3 regions of the Paenibacillus sp. FSL H7-0703 genome follow, and region 2 is predicted to be linked to each of the others. Evidence: riboswitches for the same ligand, from Rfam matches in the RefSeq annotation. Region 2 holds a riboswitch; each other region holds the start of a gene.
What was found. A riboswitch is a leader RNA that binds a small molecule or an ion and turns the genes downstream of it on or off. The one in region 2 is predicted to bind glycine.
Positions count from the first base shown of each region.

Region 1 (10,718 bases), 230 kb from region 2:
CCACGCAGCCAGCGGACCAGCGACCATCGCGCCCAGGAACATCGGGATATCGGCTCCCACTATGACACCCATCGTCATAATGGCACCAATCACACCTCCACGTTGTCCGTGAATCATCGTGCCTCCCGTGTAACCAATCAGCAGCGGCAGCAAATAATTTTTCATCGGATCAACCAGTTGTGCAAAACCTTCGTTCGGGAACCACCCGGTCGGAATAAAGAGTGCCGTAATCAATCCCCACGCGATAAAGGCTCCCATATTGGGCATAACCATACCGCTGAGAAAACGGCCAAAACGCTGTACGGCGACACGAGTGCCTCCTTTTGAACTTGGCTTTGCGTCCAATGTACTCATATTCAAATCCTCCTTGTAGGTAAGCATCACTACCTTTTCTTAAAATTCATACTAAATGACAGCGCTATCTTCATCAACGAAATGAAAACGTACTTTCGTCATGAACGTTGATGACAACATTTAAATTTAAATTATCCGAGAAGGTATTAGACCTGCATAATTCTTCTTAATATGACCTGTAGCTATAGAAATTAGTCGAAAAACCGTGCTGGTTTATATATGATTCTTACTATAGGGACAACCCTCTACATCAGAATAAAACACGTAATTACGTCTGAAAAAAGACAAAAAATAGCCGCTATGTCAAATCATAGCGACTGTTGTATACAAAAATCGAGCAGACAAATAACACTCTTATTCCATACTACATTGCTCCATTACTGCTCATCGGAAATCAACTGCTCGTATTGATCCGCAGACAGTAGCTTGCCCAATGCTTCCTCCACATCTTTACCCATCTCTACTTCGATCATCCAACCTTTTTCATAGGGAGATTCATTCACTAGCTCAGGCGTACCTTCCAGCGCTTCATTCACTTTTAATACGGTTCCCGTCACCGGAGCAAAAAGGTCGGATACCGTCTTCACCGATTCAATCGTACCGATCTCCGCTCCCTGCTCAATCGTTACTCCCGCCTCCGGTAATTCTACAAAAACAATATCACCCAGTTGATGCTGTGCAAAGTCTGTAATACCAATCCGCACCGTTCCATTCTCTGTGCGCTGAACCCACTCATGTTCGTCTGTATACCAAAGTTGCTGCTTTACTTCACCCATCCTGTTCCCCTCGCTTCCATATGAATAAAATCGCTTTTGCTCACCTGTATTAGACAGGTTAAGATTATGACAACAGGAACACTCATGTCAATAATACTAACAAAAATACTTCATATGACCTCATATGGCGTACTATATAAAAATATGATAACTTATAACAAACGCTTACATATCCTTATTTATATATTAAATGTTTTTTCTATTGTTTTTGATGACATTTTTATTGACATTTCGAATGAATTTGCGTATTAATGGGTTATAGCAAATGCTTTGGGAAACACCCCGACAACTGCAAACGCGGATGAACGCGGAGGGAGAGACTGCCAAAAAGATTCGCATAGCTGTTGCCGCTTATGAGACATAAGTTGCACGCGAATCGGATCAAGTTGTTATCTGCAAAGCCAGGTAATATACTGTTGATCCCGAAGGTAGCGCCGAAGGAGTAAGCCTGCATTGCAGGTGAATCTCTCAGGCAAAAGGACCTCTGCCGGACGCATCTCTGGAGAGCATTCGCTATTGGAGCGGATCACCCAAGGGGAAACCCGGTACATACCGGGGTAACTTTCTGGTATCAAGGACAGAGCTGAAAAAAGAGTGTAGACTGCCGTCTATACGTTTTTTTCGGCCTGTCTTTTTTGTTTAGCCGATCACACCCGATAGGAGTGGAAAAATGACTAATTTGCGAAAAACACCGCTATATTCGTCCTACGGGACGCAGTCTGGGGTTCGTTGTATTGACTTTGGCGGCTGGGAGCTCCCCGTTCAGTTTAGCGGCATTCAAAAGGAGCATGAGGCCGTCCGGCAACGTGCGGGTTTATTCGATGTATCGCATATGGGCGAATTTTTGGTTGAAGGCAAAGAGGCCGAAGCTTTTCTGCAAAGGGTGACCACGAATGATGTTAGCCAGTTGGAACCAGGTCAGGCACAATATTCACTCCTGTGTTACCCCGATGGAGGGGTAGTAGACGACCTGCTTGTTTACTGCAAAGGGCCGGAGCGCTACATGCTCGTTGTGAACGCCTCTAACATCGATAAGGATTGGGATTGGCTAATTCGCCATATGCCTGCATCCGTTCACATGGAGAATGTGTCTGATGCGATAGCATTGCTGGCGTTGCAAGGACCGGAAGCAGCACGTATTGCCGCAGCCGTGGCAGATACGGACATTACGAATCTGGCATCTTTCCGCTTCCATGAGAATGTGCCATTGTTCGGAGCAAAAGCACTCGTCTCACGAACCGGATATACGGGTGAAGACGGTTTTGAATTTTACGTACCTGCCGCGGAAGCACCAGCCGTATGGGAGGGTTTGCTTCGTTCCGGTGAGTCGTATGGGCTGATTCCCGCTGGACTTGGTGCTCGGGATACCCTACGCTTTGAGGCACGGTTGCCGCTGTACGGACAGGAGTTATCTGCCACGATTTCACCGCTCGAAGCCGGTCTAGGGTTCTTCGTCAAGCTGAATAAGGGAGATTTTATCGGTAGAGAAGCACTGCAACGTCAGAAAGATCAAGGGATTCCTCGCAAATTGATCGGGCTGGAAATGATGGATCGCGGTATCCCACGCGCCCATTATCCGGTATTCGCAGAAGGTCAACACATCGGTGAGGTCACAACGGGAACTCAGTCGCCCACCTTGAAGCGTAATCTCGGCCTCGCCTTGATAGACAGTCGTTTTAGCGCCCTCTCCACACCGCTGGAGGTTGAGATTCGTGGCAAACGCCTGCGTGCCGAGGTGGTGGCAGCCCCCTTTTATAAACGCCCGCGCTGATCTTAAACTCTCTTCATTTCAATAAAGCAAACATGTCAGATATGAACTTCTGGGTTTTCCATCTCACACTTTTTTATTAGCTAATTTACGATTTAAATTTTGCTTTTCGAAAGGAGCCAAGAACCTATGAAGCAGCATCGTTATCTCCCTATGACTGAACAGGATCAAACCGAAATGCTGCGTGTGGTCGGCGTTTCATCCATCGATGATTTATTCAGTGACATTCCAGAGGCCATTCGATATCAAGGGGAACTTCCTCTTTCTTCTCGGCTCGACGAGAGAGCCTTGACCCGACATTTGGCCGAGCTGGCCGGACACAACGCCAATACAGACACACATGCCAGCTTTCTTGGCGCAGGAATTTATGATCATCATATTCCGTCTGTCATCCAGCACATCACTTCACGCTCGGAATTCTATACAGCCTACACCCCCTATCAGCCGGAAGTAAGCCAAGGCGAGCTACAAGCCATTTTCGAATTTCAGTCGTATATTTGCGAATTGACGGGCATGGCTGTAGCTAATGCCAGCATGTACGACGGAGCGACTGCACTGGCGGAAGCGGGCACACTGTCCGCTGCGGCTACCCGCCGTAAACAGCTTATCGTATCAAGGTCCGTCCATCCGGAGGCACGTCAGGTATTGTCAGCCTATGCACGCGGATTGGATTTGGACATCGTGGAGATCGGCTGTTCGGACGGCGTAACGGATGCTGATGCGTTAGCGGCGGTCGTATCGGAACAGACCGCGGCTGTTTTGGTCCAAAGCCCCAACTTTTTCGGAGCCGTGGAAAACCTGAAGCCGATGGCTGATCTCATCCATGCGCACAAAGGTCTTTTGGTCGTCAGTGCCAACCCACTGGCACTTGGCTTGCTGGAGACACCTGGCAAACAGGGCGCGGATATTGTGGTAGGAGACGCGCAGCCACTTGGCATCTCCTCTTCTCTCGGCGGTCCGACCTGTGGATACTTTGCCGTTTCTCAGGCACATATGCGCCGTATCCCCGGCCGTATTGTGGGTCAGACCACAGACCGCAACGGTAAACGCGGCTTCGTGCTGACCTTGCAAGCGCGGGAACAGCATATCCGCCGCGAAAAGGCCACGTCTAACATTTGCTCCAACCAAGCGTTGCTAGCTTTATCTGCATCTGTATACTTGTCTGTCATGGGTAGACAGGGGATCAAGGAAGTAGCCGAGCTAAATTTGCATAAAAGCCGTTATGCTTTAGAGCAATTGCTGAGCTTGAAGGGCGTAACTGCCTCATTTAACGCACCAACCTTTAACGAGTTTGCCCTTAGACTGCCTGAGGGTACGGATATGAGCAAACTCCAGGCCGAACTGCTAGCTGCTGGATTTATCGCTGGCTACGATTTGGGCCGGGACTATGAGGAACTTGCTGGTCACATGTTGATTGCCGTGACGGAGCAAAGAACCAAAGAAGAGATTGACCAATTTGTACACACCTTGGGGGGATTGCTATGACACACACCGGACAGGATCAAAAACAAGGGCTGTTGAAGGAACACGATCAAGCGCTCATTTTTGAATTGAGCCGTCCGGGTCGCATCGCCTATTCCCTTCCCGAGTGCGACGTTCCCCGTCGCCCGGTGGCAGAGCTTTTGCCAGATTATGCGCTGCGCAGCGAACCTGCGGCATTACCCGAGGTATACGAAGTAGACGTTATTCGGCATTATACCGCCTTGTCCCGGCGCAATTTCGGCGTGGATAACGGATTTTATCCGCTCGGCTCCTGTACGATGAAATACAATCCGAAAGTAAATGAGGATGTCGCCCGATATACAGGCTTCGCCAAAATCCATCCATATCAGCCCGAGGAGAGCATCCAGGGTGCCATGGAGTTGCTGCATACGCTCCAAAATGATTTGGCTGCATTAACTGGCATGGATGCCGTCACGCTTCAGCCCGCCGCGGGCGCCCATGGCGAATGGACCGGGCTGATGATGATTCGCTCATACCACGAAGCACGTGGTGAGCGACGTACCAAGGTGCTCGTGCCGGATTCCTCGCACGGAACGAACCCCGCCAGCGCAACCGTCGCAGGCTTCGAAACAGTCACCCTTCCCTCCACCCCTGAGGGGCTGGTGGATCTGGATGCGTTACGTCAAGCCGTAGGCAACGACACCGCTGCGCTCATGCTGACCAACCCGAACACGCTTGGGCTGTTCGAGAAGCAAATCACTGACATTGCTGCCATCGTGCATGACGCGGGTGGTCTGCTCTACTATGACGGGGCGAACTCCAACGCCATCATGGGAATTACCCGCCCCGGCGATATGGGCTTCGATGTAGTGCATCTCAATTTACACAAAACGATGAGTACCCCGCACGGCGGCGGCGGCCCCGGCGCTGGGCCTGTCGGCGTAAAGCAACGGCTCATCCCTTATTTGCCCAAGCCGCTTGTCGTACGGGATCCGCAGGGGGTGTACCACTGGGACCGGGAACAGGGAGATTCTATTGGACGGGTTAAGGCCTTTTACGGCAACTTCGGTATTCTCGTTCGTGCCTACACCTATATCCGTAGCTACGGTCCTGATGGCTTAAAGCGTGTATCGGAATGCGCTGTGCTCAATGCCAATTACATGATGCATCGGCTCGCTCCACATTTTGACCTGCCCTACCCTGGACATTGCAAACACGAATTCGTAATGTCGGGGCGAGGCTTGAAAAAATTTGGAGTGCGCACGCTTGATGTAGCCAAACGGCTGCTTGATTTTGGCTACCATCCGCCCACAATTTACTTCCCGCTGAATGTAGAGGAGTGCATCATGATCGAGCCCACGGAGACGGAAAGTAAGGAAACACTTGATGCTTTTGTCGACACTATGATTCATATTGCGCGGGAAGCGGAAGAGAACCCTGAGCTGGTGCTCAATGCACCATATACTACTCCAGTCACACGATTGGACGAAACTACCGCAGCCCGCAAACCTGTACTGAATTGCTCATGCAGTTAAAAACAAATTCTACTTAAAGGATGCAAAAAAGCCGGTATCTAAATAGATACCGGCTGCTGTATGTACACAGCAATTTTTTTGTTGGAAAAAGATATAACCTTTGAAATGTAATACCCTTCCTTAGCCTTCGATGCTTTGAACCAATTCAACAACCTGTTCTGCTGTTTGCATGTCCAGAGCTTTTGTAGCCAGTTTTTCCATGTCCGCACGGGACAACTTGGAGATTTGGCTACGTGCTGGCAGAATGGAAGTTGCGCTCATACTGAACTCATCAAGTCCAAGACCCAGCAGCAATGGAATTGCTGTTGTATCTCCTGCCATTTCACCACACATACCAACCCAACGTCCTTCACGGTGAGCGGCGTCAATAACCATTTTCACCAGACGCAGAATGGATGGATTGTATGGTTGATACAGGTAAGAAACCCGCTCGTTCATGCGATCCGCTGCCATTGTGTATTGAATCAGATCGTTTGTACCGATACTGAAGAAATCCACTTCTTTTGCGAATTGGTCAGCCAATACCGCTGTAGAAGGAATTTCTACCATGATGCCCAACTGAATTTCTTCAGATACGGATACACCCTCGGCTACCAACTTTTCCTTTTCTTCCATCAAAACAGCTTTAGCTTCACGGAATTCGTTCAGCGTAGCAATCATCGGGAACATGATGCGCAGGTTACCATGCACACTCGCACGCAACAAAGCACGCAATTGAGTGCGGAAAATATCCTGGCGATCCAGACACAGGCGAATAGCACGGAATCCGAGGAACGGATTCATTTCTTTCGGCAGGTCCAGATAAGGAAGTTCTTTGTCGCCACCGATATCCAAAGTACGGACTACAACCGGCTTACCTTCCATTCTTTCCAGAACGGTTTTGTACGCCGTATACTGTACTTCTTCGGATGGAAGCTTATCGCGTCCCATGTACAAGAACTCCGTACGGTACAAGCCCACGCCTTCACCACCGTTGTCCAGAACACCAGCTACATCATTAGGCGTACCAATATTGGCTGCCAGTTCGACATGGACACCATCGACAGAAACTGTAGCTTCGCCGCGCAGCTTGCGCCACTCTTCGCGTTGCTTGTCGTATGCCACCTGTTTAGCACGGTATTCCGCAACAATCTCTTCGGTAGGGTTCACGAATACGTGACCATCCAAACCATCAACGATAATCAAATCGCCGCTTTTAGCTTGAGACAATATATTTTTCGTTCCCACAACTGCAGGAATTTCAAGTGAGCGAGCCATAATAGCCGAATGCGAAGTACGTCCGCCGATGTTCGTTGCAAAACCTTTAACAAATTCACGGTTCAGCTGAGCTGTGTCGGAAGGTGTCAAATCTTCTGCAAGCACAATCGTTTCTTCGGCAATTTCTGCAGGACTAACAAAATGAACACCAAGCAGGTGATTCAGGATCCGCTTGGTTACATCACGCATGTCCGATGCGCGTTCTTGCAAATAGGCACTTTTCATGTTTTCAAACATGGAAATGAACTGTGTAGCTACTTCATTCAAAGCATAGTCAGCATTAAGCTGCTCGTCTCTGATTTTAGCTTTAACCGGATCGATCAATTCAGGATCATTCAGGATGAGCAGGTGAGATGCAAAAATTTCTGCTTTTTTCTCTCCCAGCTCCTGAAGCGTTTTCTCCTTAATCGATTCCAATTCGGTTTGAGATTTTACCAAAGCCGCATCTAATCTCGCGATTTCAGCCTCAACATCACCAACCGCGCGTCTCTCTACAGCGTAATTCGGATGCTCCAAGATAAACGCCCGGGCAATGGCTATGCCTGCCGAAGCGGCAATCCCGGAAATTTTAAGCATGAACTTCGCCCAGCCCTTCGTTAACGATTACATTTTCAAGAGCTTTCAGTGCTTCGGCAGCTTCAGCGCCTTCGCAGATAATGTTAATAGTATCACCTTGTTCCAGACCCAGAGACAATACACCCAGAATGGATTTCAAAGTTACTTTTTTACCGTTAGCTTCGGCAAAAGATTCAGTACCGCTGAATTTGTTAGCTGTATTTACCAGTGCAGTTGCAGGACGTGCATGGATACCGTCTTCATCCGTAATTCTAAAAGTTGTTTGCATAATTTGTTCCTCCCACTTTCCTAAAGATAATATTTGTTTACACGCAGTATACCAGATAATTGATCAGACGGCCTAAGCCGCCTAATCAACTAATCCGAAACACATAGAGTTTATTTTATCGTAATTATACCATCTTCGCCAGCCTTCAATACTCCAGTTTTGTTTAAAGTTACCGAAGAACCTTCTGGAAGGTTGGTAAAAATGACAGGTGAGATGATGGATTTGGCGTTTGCCTTCACGTATTCCAGGTCTACTTTCATAATAGGCTGGCCGGCTGACACAAGATCGCCTTCGTTCACCAAAACGTCAAATCCTTGCCCTTTAAGCTTCACTGTATTCACCCCGATATGAACAAGCACTTCTTTACCGCCATCGGATTGAATACCAATCGCATGCTTGCTCGGGAATACATTGAATACTTTACCATAAACAGGGGACACAATCGTTCCATCATTTGGCACGACCGCAAAGCCGTCACCTGTCATACGTTCTGCAAATACCGGATCGGGAACCGTCGAGATATCAACCAATTCGCCGTTAACAGGCATTACAATATCTTCTACAATAATGGTTTGTTGTTCTTCCCCAGCTTCCTTCTCCTCGTGTGGAGCAGGTTGCGCCGGAGCTGGTGCAGGTGTACGTCCAGCCATGATATCAGCCATTTGAGTTTTAATGGTGTCGGAACGTGTACCGAAAATTGCCTGTACGTTGTTGCCGACTTCAAGGACACCCGATGCGCCAAGTTGTTTCAGACGAGCTTTGTCAACGTTCGATTTCTCATTAACCTCGATCCGAAGACGTGTGATACAAGCATCCAGGTGCTTGATATTTGATGAACCACCGAAAGCTGCCAAAATGTTGTGCGGGAGCTCATCACTACTACCGGCTGCTGCACCATCCACATTTTCTGTAGCTTCTTCACGTCCTGGTGTTTTCAAGTTGAACTTCCGTATGATGAACCGGAATCCGAAGTAGTAAATCACTGCCAAAATCAGACCGACGATGATTACATACCACCAAGGCGTACGGGTTGGAATAATCCCGAAAATCAGGAAGTCAATGAATCCGCCTGAGAAGGTCATACCGATTTTGACATGTAAAATTTGCATGGTCATAAATGACAGACCTGCGAATATACAGTGTACTGCAAACAGCAGTGGAGCTACGAACAGGAAGGAAAATTCCAGTGGCTCCGTAATACCTGTCAAGAACGAAGTCAATGCTGCTGAACCCATGATACCTGCTACATATTTTTTGTGTTCTGGTCTTGCTTCATGGTACATTGCAAGCGCTGCTGCTGGCAAACCGAACATCATGAATGGGAATTTACCCACTTGGAACGTACTTGCTGTCAACGCCACTCCATCACGAAGCTGGCTGAAGAAGATCTGCTGGTCACCATGAACGGTTTGACCTGCTTTGTTAACATATTCACCAAACTCAAACCAGAACGGTGAATACCAGATGTGATGCAAACCAAATGGAATAAGCGCGCGTTCGATAACCCCAAACAGGAACGCCGACAAAGTCGGGTTGGAATACACCATAAAGTGAGATACTGCGTTAAGTCCTTGTTGAACTGGAGGCCAGATCAGAACCAGCGCAAGTCCGACAATCAGTGAGGACACCGCCGTTGCAATTGGAACGAAACGCTTACCCGCGAAAAAGCCCAGATACGAAGGAAGCTCAATTTTGAAAAAGCGGTTGTACATGGCCGCGGCCAGTATACCGATGATTATCCCGCCGAACACCCCGGTTTGAAGCGTTGGAATACCCAACACGTTCGCATAACCCGGTATTTTTTGAGCAATCAGACCAGGTGTGACACCCACGGCTGTACCCAAAGTAATGTTCATAACGAGGTAACCGATGATAGCAGCTAAACCTGCCACACCTTCACCGCCCGCCAGACCGACGGCTACGCCGACTGCGAACAACAGGGCCAGATTATCAAAAACGATTTGTCCGGCATTCATCATGATCGTCGCTACCGATTGAACCCAGCCCGCATTTAATGCCGGAATGTACTGGAGAAAATCAGGATTGACCAGCATGTTACCGATACCCAATAAAAGCCCCGCAGCTGGCAAAATCGCTACAGGAAGCATTAATGCTTTACCGACACGCTGTAAAACGCCGAAAAGCTTTTTAAACATACCTTCCACATCCTTCTCTGAAATTTAGAACAGAGGCAAAACAACAAAAAAGGCATGAGCCGATTTAAGTATGTTTGAAAACAACCTTGGGATATAGCTTGCCCCAGTAGGCTGTAAACAATCATAACTTAAAACAACTCATGCCTGATCGAATCAGTAACACGTTAAATGTTCAGTTGTTGTCTTCCTCATTGCAGAATTGATTATAGCACCCCGCTAAATGCGAGGCAATACTTTTTTATTCCTGTTTTATCACTTTTGTTGCTCCCCCTGCTCTTTGCGTTGGGACAACCGTTGCAGATGCATTGTCAAATAACTAACCTCAGCCGGGTACACAGATTTACGGAGTCTTTTCTCCATAATTTTCGTGAGCTTCCAGGCCAGCATATACATTTCCGGATACTCCTCATTCAAAAGCTTGTCCAATCGATAAATCTCCTGCACAATTTCTCCCCGGCGCACACGTTCAATCGCAAACCTCAGATGAGTCAGCAGTCGAGAATAATCAAGGGATTGAAGAGGAATACGATAATCCAGTGTCGTCTCGACAACCTGAACCATATCAGCAATCAGACGAGAATCCTT
Region 1 covers NZ_JBBOPF010000001.1:4,861,400-4,872,117, reverse strand. Annotated here, with positions in the region: gene MHB46_RS21950 (PTS mannitol transporter subunit IICB) at 1-354, opposite strand, end outside; gene gcvH (glycine cleavage system protein GcvH) at 732-1,130, opposite strand; glycine riboswitch at 1,526-1,624, shown strand; gene gcvT (glycine cleavage system aminomethyltransferase GcvT) at 1,801-2,901, shown strand; gene gcvPA (aminomethyl-transferring glycine dehydrogenase subunit GcvPA) at 3,028-4,383, shown strand; gene gcvPB (aminomethyl-transferring glycine dehydrogenase subunit GcvPB) at 4,380-5,876, shown strand; gene ptsP (phosphoenolpyruvate--protein phosphotransferase) at 5,997-7,709, opposite strand; gene MHB46_RS21920 (HPr family phosphocarrier protein) at 7,702-7,977, opposite strand; gene ptsG (glucose-specific PTS transporter subunit IIBC) at 8,088-10,133, opposite strand; gene glcT (glucose PTS transporter transcription antiterminator GlcT) at 10,386-10,718, opposite strand, start outside.
Region 1: another riboswitch for glycine. It lies ahead of gcvT (glycine cleavage system aminomethyltransferase GcvT); the one in region 2 lies ahead of MHB46_RS20710 (alanine/glycine:cation symporter family protein).

Region 2 (10,718 bases):
AATCAGTCGCTCTCAGCGCTAGAGCAAGGCGTATCCGAAGTCAAAGAAATGAAGAACGAAAAGGTAGAGGTCATCACGTTATACGTCGCCGTTGGCTCTATGCTATTACCCAACCTTGTCGGTAAGTTTCGCGATCTCTACCCTCAAATTAGATTCAACCTGACCCAGCACCCTGCGATGGTGAAGAAAGGACTGGCGTACGATTTTGCGATTACGTCCGAAGAGTTGGCAGACAACGAGCATGCGATCCTGCTGGAGGAGGAAATTTTGCTTGGCGTACCAAATTCTCACCCTCTGAGCGCTCAGAACACCGTATTACTGAAAGATCTAGAGCATGAGAAGTTTATCAGCCTTACACCTGGTAATTCGCTTAGGAAAACAACGGACCGCTTTTTTACTCATATCCCTTTTGAACCGAACATCGTCTTTGAAAGTGATGATCCGGCTACGGTAAGAGGGTTGATTCAAACAGGACTTGGCATCTCCTTTATTCCTTCTATCCTGTGGAGGAACGTCGTAACCGAAGACATCAAGCTGCTTCAAATCAGGGAGCCTCGATGTATGCGAACAATCTATCTGTCCTATCCTGCTGGGGAACTGCACACTGATATAGAGAAATCGTTCTTCGAATTCATCATTGAATTTTTCCAGGATATTGCTCAGCATTGACGATTTAGATTCCTTTTGACATAATATCTGCCTTATTGTTTTATCATCCTTCGAATCAGTAGGATCAATATCTTTATAGTATTTAATTTCTATACATGCTTTGTTTCAATTTTTTTGTTTTTGGTTAAGTCAATGCACATAAATGGGTAACAGCTTCATATGATGGAGCTAAACCATTTACAACTTGTTTAGCAGGCAGATTATCTCAGACAGCAAGGAGGGAAATGATGTGAAGACAGTACAATGGCTGGTATTATGTCTTGCTTTTCTCACGATGTTCAGTGCTTGTAGTGAACCCTCGTCCTCTGAAAGTCAATCATCTGAAACTAATTTGTCAAACAGAAAAAAGATAACGCTTACATTATGGTACTGGAACCGTTCCATTGACGATGAACTACTCGCTCAGGCGGAAAAACAATTTCCCAACATTGAATTAAAAACTCAAAAAATAGGCGGTGACTTCAAAGCCAAACTGAAGACAACGCTCGCAGCCCGTTCCGGTGAACCAGACATCGTAGCTCTGAACGATTGGATGGTGGAGCTGTTCCCCAGTGCGGATCGTTTTTATGACTTAAGGGAACTCGGAGCAGACCGCTTGAAGGATCAATATTTGGAATGGAAATGGAATCAAGGGATCACTCCTGATGGTAAAATGATTGCATTTCCCATGGATACTGGGCCTACCGCCCTCTTCTATCGAAGTGATCTGTTTGAACAAGCAGGCTTGCCTAGTGATCCTGAAAAGGTTAGTGCCTCCATCCGCACATGGGATGATTACATGGCAGCCGGAGAACAACTTCAGCAGAAATTCGGAAGCCGTTCATTTTTGGCTGATAATATTGTAAACGTTTACAATCAGGTACTCGCTCAGCACACAAACCTTTACTTCAAGCCGGATGGCAGCTATATCGGCAATCAATCTCCTGACATCCGTCTGGGCTGGAAAACCGCTGTCGATTTCCACAAGAAGCATCTGCTCGCCAATGCGGATGGCTGGACTCCCGAATGGAACGCTTCGGTCAATAACGGCAAAATTGCCTCTTTTGTAGGGGCTATCTGGATGAAGCAAGTTCTCACAGAGGCCGCGCCGGATACAGCGGGCAAATGGAGAGTCGCCCGTGCTCCTGGAGGAGACGGCAACTTGGGTGGTTCTTTCATTTCTATCCTCAAGTCCAGCAAACATCCCAAAGAAGCCTTTGAAGTCCTGACCTGGCTGCAAAACCCGGAACACCAGCTGGAAGCCTACCACAAAATCGGACTGTTCCCGTCCACTCCCGGCGTCTATAACGATCCTATCATGGGGACACCCGAGCCTTTCTTTGGTGGTCAGGCCACCGGACTCATCTTTGCCACCTCCGCACGTCATGTGAAAAGCAGCTATTTCGGCGAGCGCTATCCTGTCATCCACGGCATTGTGACCCGTCGCCTTGCTAATGTCGCCAAGCAGGATGCTAATCCTGATGCATTATGGACGGAAACCATGGATCGAATCGAACGAGAATTACAGCGGTAAAAAACAAAATTCAAAAAAGGCGTGTGGACATTATGCTGAGAGAAATCTGGAAGCACCGTGCCGTTTATGCTGCGATCTCGCCGTTTTATCTGCTGTTTGGCATCTTTGGACTGTTTCCGATTGGCTTTTCATTATATCTAGCGTTTCACAAATGGGACGGGATCGGGGACATGACCTACAACGGCTGGGGCAACTTTCGCTACCTTGTGACAGACAATGAATTTTGGCAGGCTGTAGGCAACACCTTTGTGATCTGGGTGTATGCAACGATTCCGATGCTATTCTTCGCACTGATTATTGCCTTTCTGCTTTATGCCCCTTTTGTGAAAATGCGCACCTTATGGCGAGTTGGATTCTTCCTGCCCAATGTGACGTCTATTGTGGCTGTTGCCATCATATTTGGTGCCTTATTTGCCAACAATTTTGGATTTCTCAACTACCTTCTGCAACTCTTGGGACTACCCATGGTTCAATGGTTGAATGTGCCATGGGGTATCCAAATTGCCATTTCTTCTATGGTCGTATGGAGATGGATGGGCTATAACGCAATCATCTATTTGGCCGGACTCCAGAGTATTCCGCATGTGCTGTATGAGGCCGCCAAAATAGACGGGGCAACCGGAGCGCAAGCTTTTTTCCGCATCACTATCCCCATGCTGCGCCCAGTCATTCTGTTTACAGTCATTACGTCCACCATCGGCGGTATGCAGCTCTTCACCGAGCCACAGGTCCTGGTCGGTAATGACGGCGGTTCCGGGGCAAGTGGCATGACCATCGTTTTATACCTGTACCGCGAGTCGTTCATTAACAACTATTTTGGATATGGTGCAGCCGTCGGATGGGGCATGTTCCTCATCATTGCTCTATTCTCCATCATAAACTGGAAACTCGTTCAAGGTAAAAAATAACGATGGGAAGGAGCTTCACAACATGATGCAGACACGCGCAAAATCCTTTGTTTTATATGCCGGATTGTTGGTGGGAATCATCCTGTCGATGTTTCCATTTTACTGGCTGATCGTCATGGCAACCCGTACAACCTCAGACATCTATCGTTTTCCACCGCAATTGTGGTTTGGCAGCCACTTCTTGGATAACATAACGAGAGTATTACAACAGATTAATTTTGCCGGAGCCTTTTTTAATACCCTTTTTGTAGCCGGTTCGGTTACCCTATTAGTTCTGTTTTTCGATTCACTGGCAGGTTTTGCATTCGCCAAGTTTGATTTTCCGGGCAAAAAAGTGCTATTTATCGTTCTGCTAGCTACGATGATGGTCCCTTCACAACTTTCGCTTGTCCCCTCCTTTGTCATGATGGCCTCCTTTGGATGGGTAGGTACGTTCAAAGCGCTTATCATCCCGGGGATGGTAAATGCCTTCGGCATTTTCTGGATTCGTCAATATGCGGAAGAATCCATCCCAAAGGAGCTGCTGGATGCGGGCCGGATGGACGGATGCAGCTTTTTTCGACTGTACTTGAATGTAGCACTGCCTATTCTACGTCCTGCGTTCGCTTTTCTCGGCGCCTTTACCTTTATAGGAGCCTGGAATGATTATTTATGGCCGCTAATCGTCTTAACGGATGAGCGTAAATTCACGCTCCAGATTGCACTGTCACAATTGAACGGGATTTACAATACGGATTATGCGATGGTCATTGCGGGCACCCTGCTGGCTGTACTGCCACTTATTATTTTGTTTCTTTTCATTAGTCGCCAGTTTATTTCCGATCTTGCCGCTGGAGCGGTCAAAGATTAGATTTACTTGAATTCCCTTATTCATTTCATGTATAATGGTTAATCGTCATTTCAAATAGCTTACATGATGAAGTTAGGTATCCAACAGGCAATCAGGTTAAGCGATTTACGATTTGAACATGAACTATGAACTGAGGGGAACTTTCCAGATGAACAAATTCACATATTATAACCCCACCAAATTAATATTTGGAGACAATCAAATTGAAGAACTGCAGCAGGAGCTGCTGAATTACGGCAAAAATATTTTACTGATATACGGAGGCGGAAGTGTCAAGCGAAATGGTCTGTATGACCAGGTATTAAACGCGTTAGAGCCGCTACATCTTAACATTCATGAATTGTCCGGCGTAGAGCCGAATCCGCGCTTGTCCACCGTTAAGAAGGGCATCGACATTTGCCGAAATGAAAACATCGACTTCTTACTTGCAGTAGGCGGCGGAAGCGTTATTGATTGCACCAAAGCCATCGCAGCAGGGGCTAAATATGACGGCGATGTGTGGGATATTATCAACAAAAAGCACATGCCGACCGAGGCTCTACCATTCGGCACCATCCTCACACTCGCCGCCACCGGTTCAGAAATGAATCCGGATTCTGTCATCACCAACTGGGAAACGAACGAAAAATACGTATGGGGCAGCGCGGTGACGCATCCGAAATTTTCGATTCTGGACCCCAAAAACACCTTCTCTGTGCCACGTGATCAGACGGTATATGGCATGGTGGATATGATGAGCCATGTGTTTGAACAGTATTTTCACAATGTTAAAAATACACCGTTGCAAGATCGTATGTGCTTTTCCGTGCTGCAAACCGTGATCGAAACTGCACCTAAACTGCTGGAGGATTTGCACAACTACGAGCATCGTGAAACGATTTTATATGCCGGAACGATTGCTCTTAACGGAACACTGCAAATGGGCTACTTCGGGGATTGGGCTTCGCATACGATTGAACATGCATTATCCGCTGTATATGATATTCCTCATGCTGGCGGTCTGGCAATTCTGTTTCCCAACTGGATGAGACATACAGTGGATCAGGATGCTGCACGCATGAAGCGGCTGATGCTCAGCATGTTTGACTTAGACACCGTAGGTAAAACAGATAGAGAAATCGCCTTGGAAGGTATTGACCGTCTTAGTGCATTCTGGACAAGTCTCGGTGCCCCTTCCACCCTGGCCGATTACAATATTAATGATGAGCAATTGGAAAAAATCGCAAACATTGCAGCCCGTGAAATGGAATACGGAGGCTTTGGTAATTATAAAAAGCTAAATCAAGAAGATATTTTAGCTATTTTGCGTGCATCGTTATAACATTCAAAAGGGAGTGTCCTCAAGCCTGTGATGGCTGAGGGCACTCCCTTTTGGAATTTATGAATTAACCGTGTGTCCCTTTTCTTCTACTTGAATAGCTGCCCCTACACTGGCACCTGCAAGAATGCCCTTTTTCTTACTAGAATTCAGAGAATCCATATAGGTTCGGGTTTCTGCAACTACAATTCCTGATAAGCCGAGCAGTGCAATCAGGTTCGGGAAAGCCATCATTGCGTTAAAGATATCTGCCAGCAGCCAAATCGCATCCAGTTTAATGAACGCGCCCCCGGCAACGAGTAGAATGAACAGATAACGGTATGGCTTAATCCACTTGACCCCAAGCAAGTATTCAACACAGCGTTCCCCGTAATAGTTCCAGCCGAGCATGGTGGTGAACGCGAACATAATCAGAATAATTGTGAGCAGTTCTGCCCCCAGCGGGAATGCGCTGGAAAATGCTTGCTGAGTCATCAGGCCCGCATCGGTAGGCCCGCTCCACACACCGCTAACCAGCAGCGTCAATCCGGTCATCACACAAATAACCATCGTATCAATAAACACGCCTGTCATGGAAATTAGCCCTTGCTCCGCAGGCCATTTGGTTTTAGCAGCTGCGGCTGCAATCGGTGCGCTCCCCAATCCGGCCTCATTGGCAAAAATACCTCTGGCTACCCCACTTCGCATCGCCAGCATAATCGTAGCTCCGGCAAATCCGCCCGTTGCAGATGTAGTTGAAAATGCCGAATGAAGCACCAGCGCGATTGCGGCAGGAAGTTGGTCAGCAAACCGAATCAGTACGATGAGACAGATCAGTACGTACAAGCCTGTTTTAAAAGGAACGACCTTCGTCGATACCTTGGCAATGCTTTTGAGTCCTCCAATGGTAACCAGTCCTGTAAGGATCGCAATAATCAGTGCCGTTACAATAGGCGGAACGCCAAAGCTGTTCTCGGTCGAAGATACAATCGCTTTGACCTGCGGAAACGTTCCAATCCCGAACAACGCTACCAGCATGCCCGAAAAAGCAAACAGCATCGCCAGCGGTTTAAAACGGCGTCCAAGACCTTTCTCAATATAATACATCGGGCCGCCGGAAAATTGTCCATTCCGATCTTTCACCCGGTATTTTACCGCAAGTACACCTTCCGCATATTTTGTCGCCATCCCAAAAAAGGCGGCAACGACCATCCAGAACAAGGCACCCGGCCCGCCCAGCTTAATGGCTGTTGCTACGCCGACAATACTTCCTGTGCCAACTGTAGCCGCCAACGCTGTACTCAAAGCCGCAAAACTACTTACATCCCCGCTGCCTTCATTCGGGGCTTTACCGATCAGCTTGATCGCTAGGGGCAGGCGGAATACCTGCAGCATCTTCAAACGTATGGTCAGCCATAACCCCGTTCCCATGACAAGAATGATGAGAGGCGCCCCCCATATCCAGCTACTAATCGCTTCTAACACATGTACCAAATTCATTTCAACCCGCTCCTCCAGCATATTAGAAAACAAAAAAGAGTCAAATCCGCTGATTCGACTCCTGGAGAGGTTAAAGGCACGAAAAAATACAACCATCTTGTGCAGGTTTCTACCTCTAATAGCTCATAAAAAAGCCTAGGGCATTCCCTGTCACAGGTTATTCGCGTCTCTGTCCTTTTGCCTGAGAGTTTAAGCAGATGTTCTCTGCGGTGCACCTTCGGCGCCCAATTAAGGGTCTCTCCAGAGTTCTGTCCGTTTACGGTCCCCGCTTGTTGCTGTAATCAGCCTAAGCACCTGAGAGTTTTGCCCCTTCGGTCGGAACCTTCGTTCCATCTCCCGCAAACATCAACCAGACATATGAAATTTTTATTCATTATACAGAAAACTTTCAGCTTATTACAAGTGAAAAGTTTGTGAAGCCCTCTGAAATATTATTATTGTGTCTATCAAAAAAGCGGGTACAGCAGATTGCATCCTTAGGATGTCCTCTGCTATACCCGCCCGAGATGATATGAAATTACAATTCTTCACCATTGGTTGCTATCACATTTTTATACCAGTTAAAAGAGTCCTTTTTGGAGCGTTTGAGCGTTCCGTTACCGTCATCATCCAGATCGACGTAAATAAATCCGTAGCGCTTGGACATTTCGGAAGTAGACATGCTCACAAGGTCGATAGGGCCCCAGCTGGTGTAACCAATCAGATCAACACCGTCGGCAATCGCTTCCTTCATTTGGGCAATATGCTGACGCAAGTAATCAATGCGATACGTGTCATGCACAGAGCCGTCTTCTTCCACCTTATCATACGCACCCAAACCATTTTCCACGATGAACAGCGGCTTTTTATAGCGGTCATAAAACGTATTCAGCGTAACACGCAGGCCGATCGGATCGATCTGCCAGCCCCAGTCGGAGGACTGCAGATACGGATTTTTCACGCCACCAATCAGGTTTCCTGCTGCTTTCTCACCTTCTGGACCTGCAGATACGGTCAAGGTCATATAGTAGCTGAATGAGATAAAATCAACCGTATTATTTTTCAATATTTCGGCATCGCCTGGTTCTGTGTGTATTACAACATTATTTTCTTCAAAATAACGATTCATGTAGTTGGAATATTCCCCACGGGCATGCACATCCGTAAAGAACAGGTTCATCTGATTTTCATGCTGGGCTTTCAGTATATCCTCTGGGTTACACGTATGTGGATAGCTTTCCATACGTGCCAGCATACAGCCGATCTGAGCGCCCGGGATGATCTCATGTCCCCGTTTGGTCGCCAGTGCACTAGCTACAAATTGATGATGCAATGCTTGATATATCGCTTGTTGTTTGTTTTCTACACGGTCAATAACCACACCGCCACCGGTGAACGGGCTCATGGTCATTACATTGATTTCATTAAAGGTCAGCCAGTATTTTACTTTATCCTTATAGCGTGTAAACACCGTTTCGGCATAATTTACGTAATGCTGTATGACTTCACGTCCCAGCCAGCCATTATACTTCTGAGTCAGACCTAGCGGTGTTTCATAATGCGACAATGTTACCAAGGGCTCAATATTATACTTGCGCAGCTCATCAAATACATTGTCGTAGAATTGCAATCCTGCTTCATTCGGCTCGGCATCATAGCCATTCGGGAAAATCCGCGACCAGTGGATGGACATACGAAATACTTTAAAGCCCATTTCAGCGAACAATGCAATATCTTCTTTGTAATGGTGGTAAAAGTCTACACCTTCACGCTTTGGAAAACGTGCATTGACTTTGCCTGCCAAAATGTCTTCGAGTCGTTCGGACGAAATCTCTATAGCGTGATCGTTCTTGCGCTCTGCTTTGGGTACATAGGCAACCATGTCTGCGCTGGACAATCCTTTTCCATCTACGTCAAAAGCGCCTTCCAATTGGTTGGCTGCGGTTGCCCCGCCCCACAAGAAGTTTTTCGGAAACCCTTTTAGCGTCTTCGTCATAGTATAAAACCTCTTTCCGTATTTAAGATTTTTACTTTGGTCAAGTCATCCCATCAAGTGCTGCAAATATGAATCAATACCTAACGATAACCGTTCTCCTTTGAAATGCATTGACAGATACTTTAAAATAAACGTAATGCCTTCATAAGCATCCTAATCGTTGTAACGCGTTTCATGTCAAGAATTTATTTTTTTCTTATGTGAGGAGAAGCACCATGTCGAATCTTGATCAAATTGCAAAACTGGCGGGCTTTTCCAAAGCTACGGTATCCAGAGTATTAAATCAGTCCCCCCATGTTAGTCACGAAACAAGAGCTAAAATTTTGAAAATCATGCAGGAATTAGATTATGTTCCTAATCGAAATGCCATTTCTCTATCCAAGGGTCAGACGCTTCAGATCGGTATCATTACTTCAACTATTAATGAAATTGTTCTCGCTTTTCTGGACAGCTTTGTGGAAGTAGCGGGCCAATATGAATTTCAAACCATTATTTATACTTCGGGAGAAGACAAAAAGAAAGAGCTTCAAGCTTTTGAGGACTTAAAAAGAAAAAGAGTCGATGCGCTGGTCATCATTTCCTGCGTGAATGACACTGATTTTTTGAGCACCTATTGCAAATATGGCCCGATCGTGTCGTGGCAACGAATGGAGCATACCGATATTCGCTCCGTCGCTATGGATCAGTATGAAGGATATATGTTAGCGCTCAAACATTTGATACAAAAAGGCTATACTCGTATAGCCAATGCTTTTGGCCGTCCGAGCAGCATCAATACCCATAGTAGACAACGAGCCTACGAACAGATCATGAGTGAGCACAATCTGCCAGTGTTGCAACACTGGAATCACTCTTCTATTTATAATATCCGTGATGGCGAACAGGTCGTACGGGATTTGTTACAGCATCGGGACGAATTCCCAGAGGCTATTTTATGTGCTAATGATTATGTAGCAGTGGGCATTCTCTGCGAAGCACGCAGACAAAAACTGAACGTACCGGAAGATCTGGCAATTGTTGGATTCGATAACACGGAGCTGGCGCATACGCTGGGGATTACAACGATTCAAAATCCTATCATGGCTCAAGCACAAAATGCCTTTTTCATGCTTTCCCCTCAGCTGATTGGACGCCAAATGAAGCTTCATTCGCTAGAGTACAGCCTCATTGAACGTACGACTACATAAGGTAACGATTTACTTGCAAATTAGGCAAAAGGGCCTTGATATGAAATATTTTTTGTCGAAACAGAATAAAATATGTTGAAATCGCTTTTTTTTGTGCTACAATAGCACTATATCGAAGGATTGTGACCGGTGATGCGGGCAATGCCTGAGTTCAATTGAGTGCTATTGCTAACAATAGTATTGAATTGTGCTTAGGCATTTTTTATTGGTAAAGGATGGGAGGGGGAACTTCAATGATTATTGAGAAGGTGCTCAATAACAACGTCCTATTGACTAAAAACGATAAAGGCAAAGAGGTCATCGTGATGGGAAGAGGTATTTCCTTCAAAAAGGTGGCTGGTGATCAAGTCGATGATGATAAAATAGATAAGATTTTCATGTTAAATGAAAACGAGTTCACGGCCAAACTAACCGAGTTGCTGAACGATATTCCTGTATCTCATCTGGAGGTCGTGAATGAAATCGTAAAGCATGCAACGGAAGTGTTGGATACGGAGTTAAGCGATAATATTTATTTAACGTTGACCGACCATATTCATTTTGCCATACAACGGCAAGAAAAAGGACTGGCACTCCAAAACGCGATGCTGTATGAAATTAAACGCTTTTACAAAAAAGAATTTGCAGTTGGACTGGATGCTCTCCAAAAAATTGAAAATACGCTCGGAGTAAAATTGGGCGAAGATGAAGCGGGATTTATTGCATTGCATATGGTGAATGCACGAATCGACGGTAACGAAATGAAATCTACGCTGAAAATGACTGAGATCGTCCAACATATCTTGAACATTATTACGTACCATTACGGGATTGTGCTGG
Region 2 covers NZ_JBBOPF010000001.1:4,629,305-4,640,022, reverse strand. Annotated here, with positions in the region: gene MHB46_RS20735 (LysR family transcriptional regulator) at 1-669, shown strand, start outside; gene MHB46_RS20730 (ABC transporter substrate-binding protein) at 899-2,182, shown strand; gene MHB46_RS20725 (carbohydrate ABC transporter permease) at 2,215-3,090, shown strand; gene MHB46_RS20720 (carbohydrate ABC transporter permease) at 3,113-3,940, shown strand; gene MHB46_RS20715 (iron-containing alcohol dehydrogenase) at 4,089-5,261, shown strand; gene MHB46_RS20710 (alanine/glycine:cation symporter family protein) at 5,319-6,737, opposite strand; glycine riboswitch at 6,897-6,991, opposite strand; glycine riboswitch at 7,010-7,086, opposite strand; gene MHB46_RS20705 (glycoside hydrolase family 1 protein) at 7,255-8,712, opposite strand; gene MHB46_RS20700 (LacI family DNA-binding transcriptional regulator) at 8,928-9,899, shown strand; gene licT (BglG family transcription antiterminator LicT) at 10,133-10,718, shown strand, end outside.

Region 3 (10,718 bases), 1.8 Mb from region 2:
TTTTTGGTATCCGTATATTACAACAATTACGAGAGGCTGGAGTCCAAAGCCATCTGGTGCTATCCCCGTGGGCTATTGCGAACATCCCCTATGAGACAGGCTACACGGTGAAGGAAGTGGAGGCGATGGCGGATGCGGTCTACTCGTATAAGGATCAGGCTGCGCGTATATCCAGCGGCTCCTTTCGAGTAGACGGCATGGTCGTCGCTCCTTGCAGCATGAAGACCCTTGCCTCCATTCGTATTGGTATGGCGGACAACCTGCTTACCCGATCAGCGGATGTGATACTGAAGGAGCGAAAGAAGCTGCTGCTCATGACCAGAGAAACACCATTAAGCAGTATCCATCTGGAAAATATGCTGGAGCTGTCACGTATGGGCGTGATGATCCTGCCGCCGATGCCTGCCTTTTATAATCATCCTGCAAGTATCGAGGAATTGGTGGATCATATTGTTTTTCGTGCATTGGATCAGTTCGGTATTGTCACAACCGCAGCCAAACGCTGGGATGGAATGAAGCAGAATGACTCCAGACTGCACCAGAATTGAGAAATCGAAAGATGAAGGAGAATGAATGATGGCCTATAAAGACTTTCGCGATTTTCTACACACCTTGGAAAAGGAGGGACAATTACTCACGATCAGCGATGAGGTAAAGCCGGAGCCGGACCTCGCAGCAGCTAACAGAGCATTAAACAATCTTGGAGATAAGACACCTGCTCTCTTTTTCAACAACATCTATGGATATACGGATGCTCGTATTGCAATGAATGTGATGGGCTCCTGGCCCAATCATGCCCTCATGATGGGAATGCCCAAAAACACGCCGCTCAAGGAGCAGTTTTTTGAATTTGCCAGACGCTATGAACAATTTCCGGTGCCCGTGAAGCGGGAAGAAACCGCACCCTTTCATGAAGTCGAGATTACAGAGGATATTAATTTGTTTGATATTTTGCCGTTGTTTCGTTTGAATCAGGGGGACGGAGGGTTTTATCTGGATAAAGCAATTCTAGTTTCACGCGATCTGGATGACCCGGACACCTACGGTAAGCAAAATGTCGGCTTGTACCGGATGCAGGTGAAAGGCAAGAACCGTTTGGGCATTCAGCCTGTACCACAGCATGATATTGCGATCCATATCCGTCAGGCTGAGGAGCGCGGCGAAAATCTGAAGGTGGCTATTGCCCTCGGATGTGAGCCTGTGATTACAACGGCTGCTTCTACGCCGTTGCTGTACGATCAATCCGAATATGAGATGGCGGGCGCCATTCAGGGTGAGCCTTATCGTGTGGTCAAAGCGAAGGAGGCAGATCTGGATCTGCCTTGGGGAGCCGAGGTCATTTTGGAAGGCGAAGTGTTAGCAGGTGAACGTGAGTATGAAGGTCCATTCGGTGAATTCACAGGTCACTATTCCGGCGGCCGCGCGATGCCAGTCATTCAGATTAATCGTGTATATCACCGCAAACAGCCTATCTTTGAGCATCTGTACATCGGGATGCCTTGGACGGAAACGGATTATATGATCGGTGTGAATACAAGTGTACCGTTGTTTCAGCAGCTTAAGGATGCTTTTCCTAATGAAATCGTGGCTGTTAATGCCATGTATACGCATGGGCTGGTCGCTATTATTTCCACGAAAACCCGGTATGGCGGCTTTGCAAAGGCTGTGGGAATGCGTGCGTTAACGACTCCGCATGGATTGGGGTATTGCAAGCTCGTGATTGTGGTGGATGAGGAGGTCGATCCGTTCAATCTGCCGCAGGTCATGTGGGCTTTATCTACCAAGCTTCATCCAAAGCATGATGCTGTCATTGTTCCTGGCTTGTCTATTTTACCGCTTGACCCCGGCTCTGATCCGGCAGGTATGACGCACAAAATGATATTGGATGCGACGACACCTGTAGCACCGGATATTAGAGGACATTACTCGCAGTCGCTCGATTCCCCGTTGGGTGTAGCGGAATGGGAGAAAAAGTTGAGCCAAATGCTTCGCTGAATATTTTTAAAAATAAAGAAAGATTAAAGGAGTGCTGACAGATGCATATTTGTCCCCGTTGTGAATCTAATCGTTCAGAAGTTGTTACCCGCTCGCCAGTTAAAGGCGCCTGGGAGGTTTTGTTGTGCCCTGTATGCCTGTTCACATGGCGGACCTCAGAACCGGATAGCATTACTGATCCAGCAAAGTATAAATCGGCATTCAAGGTAAACCCCCAAGATATTCCGAATGCTGCTCATGTTCCTCCTATTCCAGAGCGGGTATAGGGTCGTTCGTAAGTAGCCGTAAATTATGGTACTTTGAAGTTATAGGCCAAAAGTAAAGGGGAATATACTTCATGCAGACACCAAGGATCGGTAAGGAACTGTTTACGCTGTTGGACGGTAAGGAGCTGAAGGACAAGCAGCATGAAGCAATGATGCTGCTGACGGTCACGGAAGATCAGTGGCCGCACATAGCGATGATTAGTGTGGGCGAGGTTGTAGCGCTGGACGAGGGGAATTTGCGTCTGGCACTATGGCCGGGTACGACCACGACAGGCAACATGATCCGTACTGGGAAGGCGACGCTTGCGGTGTTCACCGGGGGGAAGGCGCATTATGTGCGGTTGTCGCTGGAACATCTGCCTGCTTTGCCCGGAGCCAAGCATGTACGTGAGCGATTTGCGGCTCATGTTTTTGCAGCCAGAGAAGATTCGGCCCAATATGCGGATATCTTGACAGGTGTCACGGTCCGTCTCAAGGAACCGGAATCGGTGATCCATCGTTGGAAGGAAACGGTGGCTGAGCTGTTAATGTAATGCCATCTGATTATGACAAATAATCTATGTATTTACCAAGTTTACCGTTAAATTAAATGCGGGGAATAAGCGCTTACAAGGGATCGCGCTGAGCTTGTTGGAACAGGAAATTAGAGCGCGAGGGGAAGCCTGTTTCTTTTGAAGGAAAAATAGGAGGGATGAATATGTCTCGTTTTGACAAGGTAGATCAGCTATTGAAACATTTCGTAGCAAATGGACCGGCAGGTTGCGGTTGTGCCATTGCCCAGAATGGTCAAGTGTTGTATGAAGGGTATCATGGATATGCTGATCTGGAAGCCCGAAAACCAATCACTGAGGATACAGTGTATCGCTTGTTTTCCATGACAAAGGTTGTTGTCTGTGCGGCTGCACTTATGCTGTACGAACGTGGGCAATTTTTGTTGAATGAGCCTTTGTATGAATATTTCCCCGAATATCGTAATGCGCATGTATTCAAAACCGCTCCTAACGGATACACCTACGTGGATAAGGCGGAGAATCCCATTTTAATTAAGCATATATTCAATATGAGTGTGGGTCTTCCCTATGCTTCCGAGTCTTCAGAAACAGGAAAAGCTATGCAGAAGGCCATTGCAGGATTAAAGGAAAAGCAGGGGAAATATGACCTGCGCACAGAAATTAAAGCGCTTTCTGAAGTTCCACTTGCGTTTGAGCCGGGAACACGCTGGTTATACGGATATGGACATGATTTTGTTGCAGGTCTTATTGAAGTGATTTCAGGTAAATCAGTAGGACAATTTTTAAAGGATGAAATCTTTGATCCACTTGGAATGAACAATACAGGTTACCGTTATCGTGGAGATATTGAATCGCGGATGGCCTCCATGTATCAACGGACAGACGCCGGAAAACTTGAGAAAATAGAGGGTTTCTTGGATGAATATCATCAGCCAGATGCTATATATGAAGGCGGAGGCGCAGGTTTATATTCGACAGTCAAAGATTACCTCACATTTTCACAAATGATGTCAAATGGCGGCACGGTAAACGGTGTGAACTTATTGGGTAGAAAAACCATTGATTTAATGCGTACAAATCATCTGAATACAGCTCAACTATCGGATTTCACCAATTCATACCATACAGGTTATGGCTATGGACTTGGTGTGCGCACGTTAATGGATAAAGCGGCTGGGCATGCAAACAGCTCGATTGGAGAATTTGGCTGGACGGGAATGGCAGGCACCTGGGTTTCTATAGATCCGAGCGAACAGTTCTCCGTCGTTTATATGCATCAGCTCGATCCCAATATGGAAGAGTACCATCATTTGAGAGTTCGCGCAGCAGCTTATAGCTGTTTGTAAATGCGAGCTTGTGGATCTGTTGGGGGGAACTCTTCACTATGGCTCTGAAGCTACACAAATTGTAATGTCTAATCTTTCTCAGAAAATGATCTAGTTAATAAGGACCAAATTTCCTTCGAAGCCTAAACTATTCTTTTCCATATGACGACATAAAACGTAGGTGTAAGGATTTTGCGAAATCCTTAATTTAAGTTTTGAAATGGGAGGGAATTAGATTTTGAAGAATAGATGGTCCGGTTTTCTGGCGTTGGTCATCCTGATTTCAAGTTTTACATCATATGCAGGATTTGCATCTGCTGCGGATGCGGTGCTTTCCAAGATTGTCCTTTCCTCTAACGAGGTAACTTTGCAGCAGGGAGATACGGCTGCGTTGACGGCTACTGCTGTTTTTAGCGATGGGACAACCTCGAATGTAACCGTAAGCACGGATTGGAAAAGTGATAATACAGCTATTGCTACTGTGTATAATGGTACAGTTTCGGCCAAGGCTGAAGGAGAAGCCACCGTGGTTGCGACCTATAAAGAGAAGGTGCAATCGGTTCAGGTACATGTAACGAAAAAGGTTAAGGCGCTGACATCCAGTGTACAAAGCCTGAACTTGCGTTCAAGCGGTACAGGACAGGTTGATTTGACAGCGACATACAGTGATAATACAACAGCTCAGGTTTCGGGTGATGCTACCTGGACCTCCGATAATCAAAAGGTAGCCACAGTAGTTAACGGATTGGTTACTGCTCAGGGAGCAGGTACAGCCAATATTAAGGCCGTATATGGTCAACAGACCGTAACCATTGCTGTGCAGGTGGAGCAGGTTAAACGTCTTGATGTCAGTTCATCAGAGGTTTCTCTTTTGTTGAAGGATACTGAGAAGGTTAAGCTTTCAGCGACGTTCCCGGATGGATCAGTACAGGACGTGACAGAGTCCGCCGAGTGGAGCTCCAGTAATGCAGCTGTGGCGGATGTACTGAAAGGCACTATTACCGGCTATAGCGCGGGAAAGGCGACAATTACAGGTAAATATGGCACGATGTCCGCTACGATTTCGGTGGATGTCGATCAAACGAATAAGCTGAAAGCCAGTGAATCCAATATTTTTCTCCGTCTGGATGAATCTAAGAAAGTACAAGTTTCTGCCGTTTATCCGGATGGGACGGTAACGGATATCACAGATAAAGCTACTTGGACATCAAGCGATGATAAAATTGCGACTGTGAATAAGGGAACGATTATGGCGATTGGAGCGGGTTCGGCTACGGTGACCGCTAAGTATGGAGATAAGACCGTTTCGATCAAGACAGATGTCGAAACCTCCAGATATCTGGATTTGAGTGAGGACAAGCTGAGCCTGAATGCCAAGGAATCCAAAAAGCTCAAGCTGACCGCAACGTATGTAACAGGTACGGAAGAAGATATCACAAGTAAGGCAGAGTGGAAGTCCAGCAATGAAGACATCGCTTTTGTCAGTGCGGGAGAAGTCACGGGTTATAAAACAGGTGAGGCTACGATCACCGCTTCTTATGGTGGCAAAACAGTTACAGCTACGGTATCCGTAAATGTACCCGGTGATCTGTCTCTGTCCTCCAAAACGGCAACGATTGATATTGATGAGGACTATACTGCAACTTTGACGGCTACTTATGCGGATGGACGTAAAGAAGATGTAACACAGGATGCAGAATGGACTTCAAGCGCAGAAGATATTGCCTCTGTGTCCAAAGGAACGATTACGGGTAAATCCGCTGGTAAAGCGGTTATTACAGCGACCTATAATGGCAAAAAACTGACGATTAACGTGCAAGTAGGCCTTGTAGACCGTCTGGAAACAGACTCGCGTGTAATTGCGCTTGGTGCTCAGGAAACGAAGCAACTGAAAGTAACAGGAGTTAAGAGTGGCGGTACAAAAACAGATGTAACTAAGGACGCCACCTGGACAACTAGCAATGTAAAAGTGGTTGAGGTTAGCGAAGGTTTGATCAAAGCGAATGGTAGCGGTAAGGCAACTGTGACTGCTTCATATGGCAAGCAAAACATTACGTTTACGGTAGAAGTGGACGTAGCGCAAAAGATTGAAGCGGATGCAATCGCGCTATCGCTCAAATCTGGAGATCAAAAAACCATCGCGATTGTGGTTAAATCGAGTGATGGTAAAGAAAAGGACGTTACGGCCCAAGCTGAATGGAAAACGTCTAATTATAAGGTAGCCACTGTTAAAAAGGGTCAGGTTACCGCAGTCAGCTACGGTAAAACTAACATTCAGGCGAAATTTGGCGGGAAGGTAATCAGCGTACCTGTGGATGTTGATACGCTTAAATACCTGCAAACAGACGAAGTCGCATTGAATTTGAAGGCAGGACAGCTGGCTAAGGTTACGGCTACAGCCACGTATAAGGATGAGTCGGAGAAGGATGTCTCCAAACCGGCTGTCTGGTCCTCGTCCAGAATTATTGTTGCGACCGTCAAAGACGGTAACATTAAGGCACAGGGCAAGGGCAAAGCTGTAATTACTGTGAAATATGCAGGTAAAATGACGAAGGTACAGGTAAGCGTTCAGTAAAACAAGAGAGCAAGCATACGTCCAAGGACGATAGGCTTGCTCTTTTTATTTTAAGGAGGCTACCGCTTATAAATTATGACTTATCTTTCTTGGTCGGTGTGTTGCGTGTAAGTGATTCGGTCAAACGCTTGCCAGTCGGCGTCTGGGCCAACCCGCCTTTGGCGGTCTCGCGGTGCTTCGACGGCATCGCACTGCCGACTTCAAGCATGACGTCAATGACTTCGTCAGACGGAATAGCGCTGCGCACACCCGCCAAAGCCATGTCCGCTGCGGCAAGCGCAGTCACGGCTCCCAGCCCGTTGCGCACGATGCACGGAATCTCCACGAGTCCGGCGACGGGGTCGCAAATCAGGCCGAGCGTGTTCTTAAGAGCGAGGCCCACGGCGTGAACAGCCTGTTCAGGCGTACCACCGCGCAGCTCGACCATAGCGCCAGCGGCCATCCCGATAGCTGAGCCAATCTCAGCCTGACAGCCTCCTTCCGCGCCAGAAATGAAGGAGTTGTTGGCGATCACGTAGCCAATGGCCCCAGCGGCGAACAGGCCGTTCACCATATGCTCATCATCCCAGCCGAACCGCTCCTGCGCACTGATGAACACACCTGGGATAACCCCACATGAGCCTGCGGTAGGCGTGGCGACAATGCGACCCATGGATGCATTAACCTCCGACACGGAGAGGGCATAAGCCATGGCGAGCGCGGAGGCATCACCGGAGCAGGTTTCCCCTGCCCGCAGATACTCGGCTAGGCGCTTGCCGTCACCGCCCGTCAATCCACTGCGGGATACGGTGTCTTGTGTCTGACCGCGATGAACGGCTTCCTTCATGACTTCATAATAATCAGACATTTGGCGAAAGATTTCTTCCTCCGTTGTATTCGTTTCCTGTACCTGCTCTTGAATCATCAAGCGGCCAATCGTGGTGGATTCTTCAGCGCATAAAGCGCTGATCTCATGCAGATGGCTAAACCGCATCGGATTCAGCTCCTTTTTTCAAATTAATCATCTTAATTTCATACATATGAGGTAAAGAACGCAGTTCCGCAATCAGTTCAGCTGGAGCAGGACTGTCCGTTTCAATGGCGGTGAGTGCTTCACCATCCCGGCCCTTGCGATCTACGTGCATATAGGCAATGTTAATGTGGGCCGCGCCCAGAGCTGAAGTTATCGCGCCCAATGTACCGGGCTTATCCGAGTGGAGAAGCACCAGCGTAGGCAGCTCCCCGGTCAGATTGACCCGGAATTCGTTCAGTTGCTGGACATGGATGCTGCCGCCGCCGATGGAGGAGCCCAACAGTGTACGCTGATCCTCGCCCTTCCACAGCTCGAAACGGACAGTGTTCGGATGAGGCGCGGGGAGTCCGCTGACGGCGAATTCCACGGCCATCCCGGCTTGTTCGGCCCATTGCTCGGCATCGGGAATCCGGTGATCGTCCGTATCGTAATTAAGCAGTCCTGCGATGAGCGCCAGATCTGTACCGTGTCCTTTATACGTATCGGCAAAGGAGCCGTATAATGTCATGCGGGCACGGTCAGGCTGCGCTCCGAGCCAGTGCCGGGCAACGCGTGCGAGTCGCACCGCACCTGCGGTGTGTGAACTGGAAGGTCCGGTCATGGCCGGGCCGATAATAGAAAATACATCTTTGAAACGCATGGTGTGACCCCCTGTATGTTCTAATACCATACTATATGGTATTTCCGCGTCTTTGCGCGGTTATGACGGTTCCTAATGCTGACGCACAATGTGAGCACAAAAAAGGACAGGATAAGGAAGTTTCCCTTATCTCTGTCCTCGTTACCTGAGAGTTTCGTGCGGTGTTCTTACCGCCTTACCCCTTGGGTGGCTTGCGCTCTCTCCAGAGTTGCGTCAGATGACGATACATGGACCTGAGAGATTATCCGCCAGCCGGGTGCTGGCGTCTTGCTCCTTCGGTGCCGCCAGAGTGTAGGCTCCCTGGACAGACTCTCCCGTCATCTTCATTCGCGTATACCGTTCTACATGTCTTCCTTAGGGTAATGTATGCCGTGCTCGGTGTCAATCACAGGGTTCAATTTTTACATAAACAGGTGCGTTTCCAATAAAAAAGATTAAAATTTACATAATTATGGATGAAATCAGGAAGGAATTAGAAGATTGGCGGCTAATCTGATAAAGGACAAGTACATTTATGGAAAACATAGGAGGGATATTGACGTATGGTAAAAGGCTTGCGGTTCACAGGTTCACGCTTAAAAGGGATGCTGCATCTAGCAGCAATCGTATCACTGCTGATCGGGATCTTCGTTCCATTCGGTCAGGTCAAGGCAGAGGGAGCATTGACAGTAGCCGAAGCACTTCAGGGCCAAAGCAGTGGAGGTACGGTGACGGTGGAAGGCTACATCGTCGGACATGCTACCGGATCGAAAACGGCTAACTTTTCTTCTCCGTTCGCGAATGATTTTAACGTACTGATTGCCGATCAGGCAAATGAACGTAATACGTCTAATCTATTGGATGTACAGCTGACTTCAGCGTACAGAGGGCAATTTGGGCTGTCAGGCCATCCTGAGCTGATCGGCAGCAAAATTCGTGTGACGGGTACACTCGGCGCCTACAATAATTTTGGTGGAGTGAAAAGTCCAAGCGATGTTGAACTGGTGAGCGGAAGCGAGCCGGGGGAACCAGGTGAACCTAAACCTGGCAACCCGGGTCAACCCGGTACTACATTGCCGGATGGAAAAGGCAAAAAGGTGCTGTTCGATAATACGCACGCACAGACCGCTGGAGCAGCAGATTGGGTCATTGAAGGCGCCTTCTCCGACTTTGCCAATGGACTGCGTAATGTAGGCTTTACGGTAGACCAATTGAATCGTCCCATTCCTTTTACTTATGGAGAGCAGGCCATAACATATGACAAACTGCGCCAATATGATGTGTTCATTATTGGTGAAGCGAATGTTGCCTTTAAGGCATCCGAGCAGGCTGCTCTGCTGCAATACGTGAATAACGGGGGGAGCGTCTTCTTCATCTCCGATCATTATAATGCGGACCGTAACAAAAACCGTTGGGATTCCTCCGAAGTTATGAATGGCTACCGTCGTGGAGCCTATACTAATCCGGCCAAAGGCATGACTGCAGAAGAAGCAGCATCACCGGCGATGCAAGGATTAACAAGCTCCGATTGGCTGGCGACCAACTTTGGTGTTCGTTTCCGTTATAATGCGCTTGGTGACGTGAATGCTACTGACATTGTAGCCGCAGATCAATCTTTCGGTATTACCAAGGGTGTGCGCTCGATTGCAATGCATGCAGGATCTACGCTGGCTATTATTGATCCAACCAAGGCTAAAGGCATTGCTTATATCCCTTCAGGCACGAAAAAATGGGGGAATGCTGTAGACCAGGGAGTTTATAACGGCGGGGGCCGTGCAGAAGGGCCTTATGCCGCTATCTCCAAGGTAGGTCAAGGCAAGGCAGCGTTCATCGGTGATTCTTCCCCTGTAGAAGATGCTACACCGAAATATGTGCGTGAGGAAAACGGACAGTCGAAGAAGACATATGATGGTTTCGAGGAAGTGGATGATTCCACCTTTCTGGTGCAAACGGTCCAATGGCTTGCATGGAAGCAGGACTACACGAAATTGTCTGATGTGGCAGGTTTGACTCTGGATCAACCAACGAAGCTTCTGCCATTCGAGGAGCCTGCGGCTTCCACGGAACCGCAGGCTGAGCCTTGGTCTGCTCCAGCAGCAGGCTACAAATGGTATGATCCTAGAACGTTCAAGTCTGGCTCCTATGGAGCGGCTTCGTAATTATCGTGAGGAGCTCAATGTGAGCTGGTGCTAGTTAGTCGTTTGATCCCTGTAGAGGGATCAGGCGACTTTTTTTGTGATGAAAATTAACCTGTGGTTGGTTATTTCATTACATTTTGTGCCAGAAAGGCCGCGCTACTGCTGGATCATTGATTTTTTAAATGATGTTGATAGCATAATCTTAATTGATATATCCATATACTGGTGATAGGATGTATTCAAATTATTCCGACAAAAACGGTATGTAATGTTCAT
Region 3 covers NZ_JBBOPF010000001.1:2,800,583-2,811,300, reverse strand. Annotated here, with positions in the region: gene MHB46_RS12290 (flavin prenyltransferase UbiX) at 1-548, shown strand, start outside; gene MHB46_RS12285 (non-oxidative hydroxyarylic acid decarboxylases subunit C) at 577-1,995, shown strand; gene MHB46_RS12280 (non-oxidative hydroxyarylic acid decarboxylases subunit D) at 2,037-2,261, shown strand; gene MHB46_RS12275 (hypothetical protein) at 2,333-2,794, shown strand; gene MHB46_RS12270 (serine hydrolase domain-containing protein) at 2,959-4,119, shown strand; gene MHB46_RS12265 (Ig-like domain-containing protein) at 4,337-6,673, shown strand; gene sdaAA (L-serine ammonia-lyase, iron-sulfur-dependent, subunit alpha) at 6,747-7,646, opposite strand; gene sdaAB (L-serine ammonia-lyase, iron-sulfur-dependent subunit beta) at 7,636-8,325, opposite strand; glycine riboswitch at 8,537-8,652, opposite strand; gene MHB46_RS12250 (DUF6359 domain-containing protein) at 8,868-10,463, shown strand.
Region 3: another riboswitch for glycine. It lies ahead of sdaAB (L-serine ammonia-lyase, iron-sulfur-dependent subunit beta); the one in region 2 lies ahead of MHB46_RS20710 (alanine/glycine:cation symporter family protein).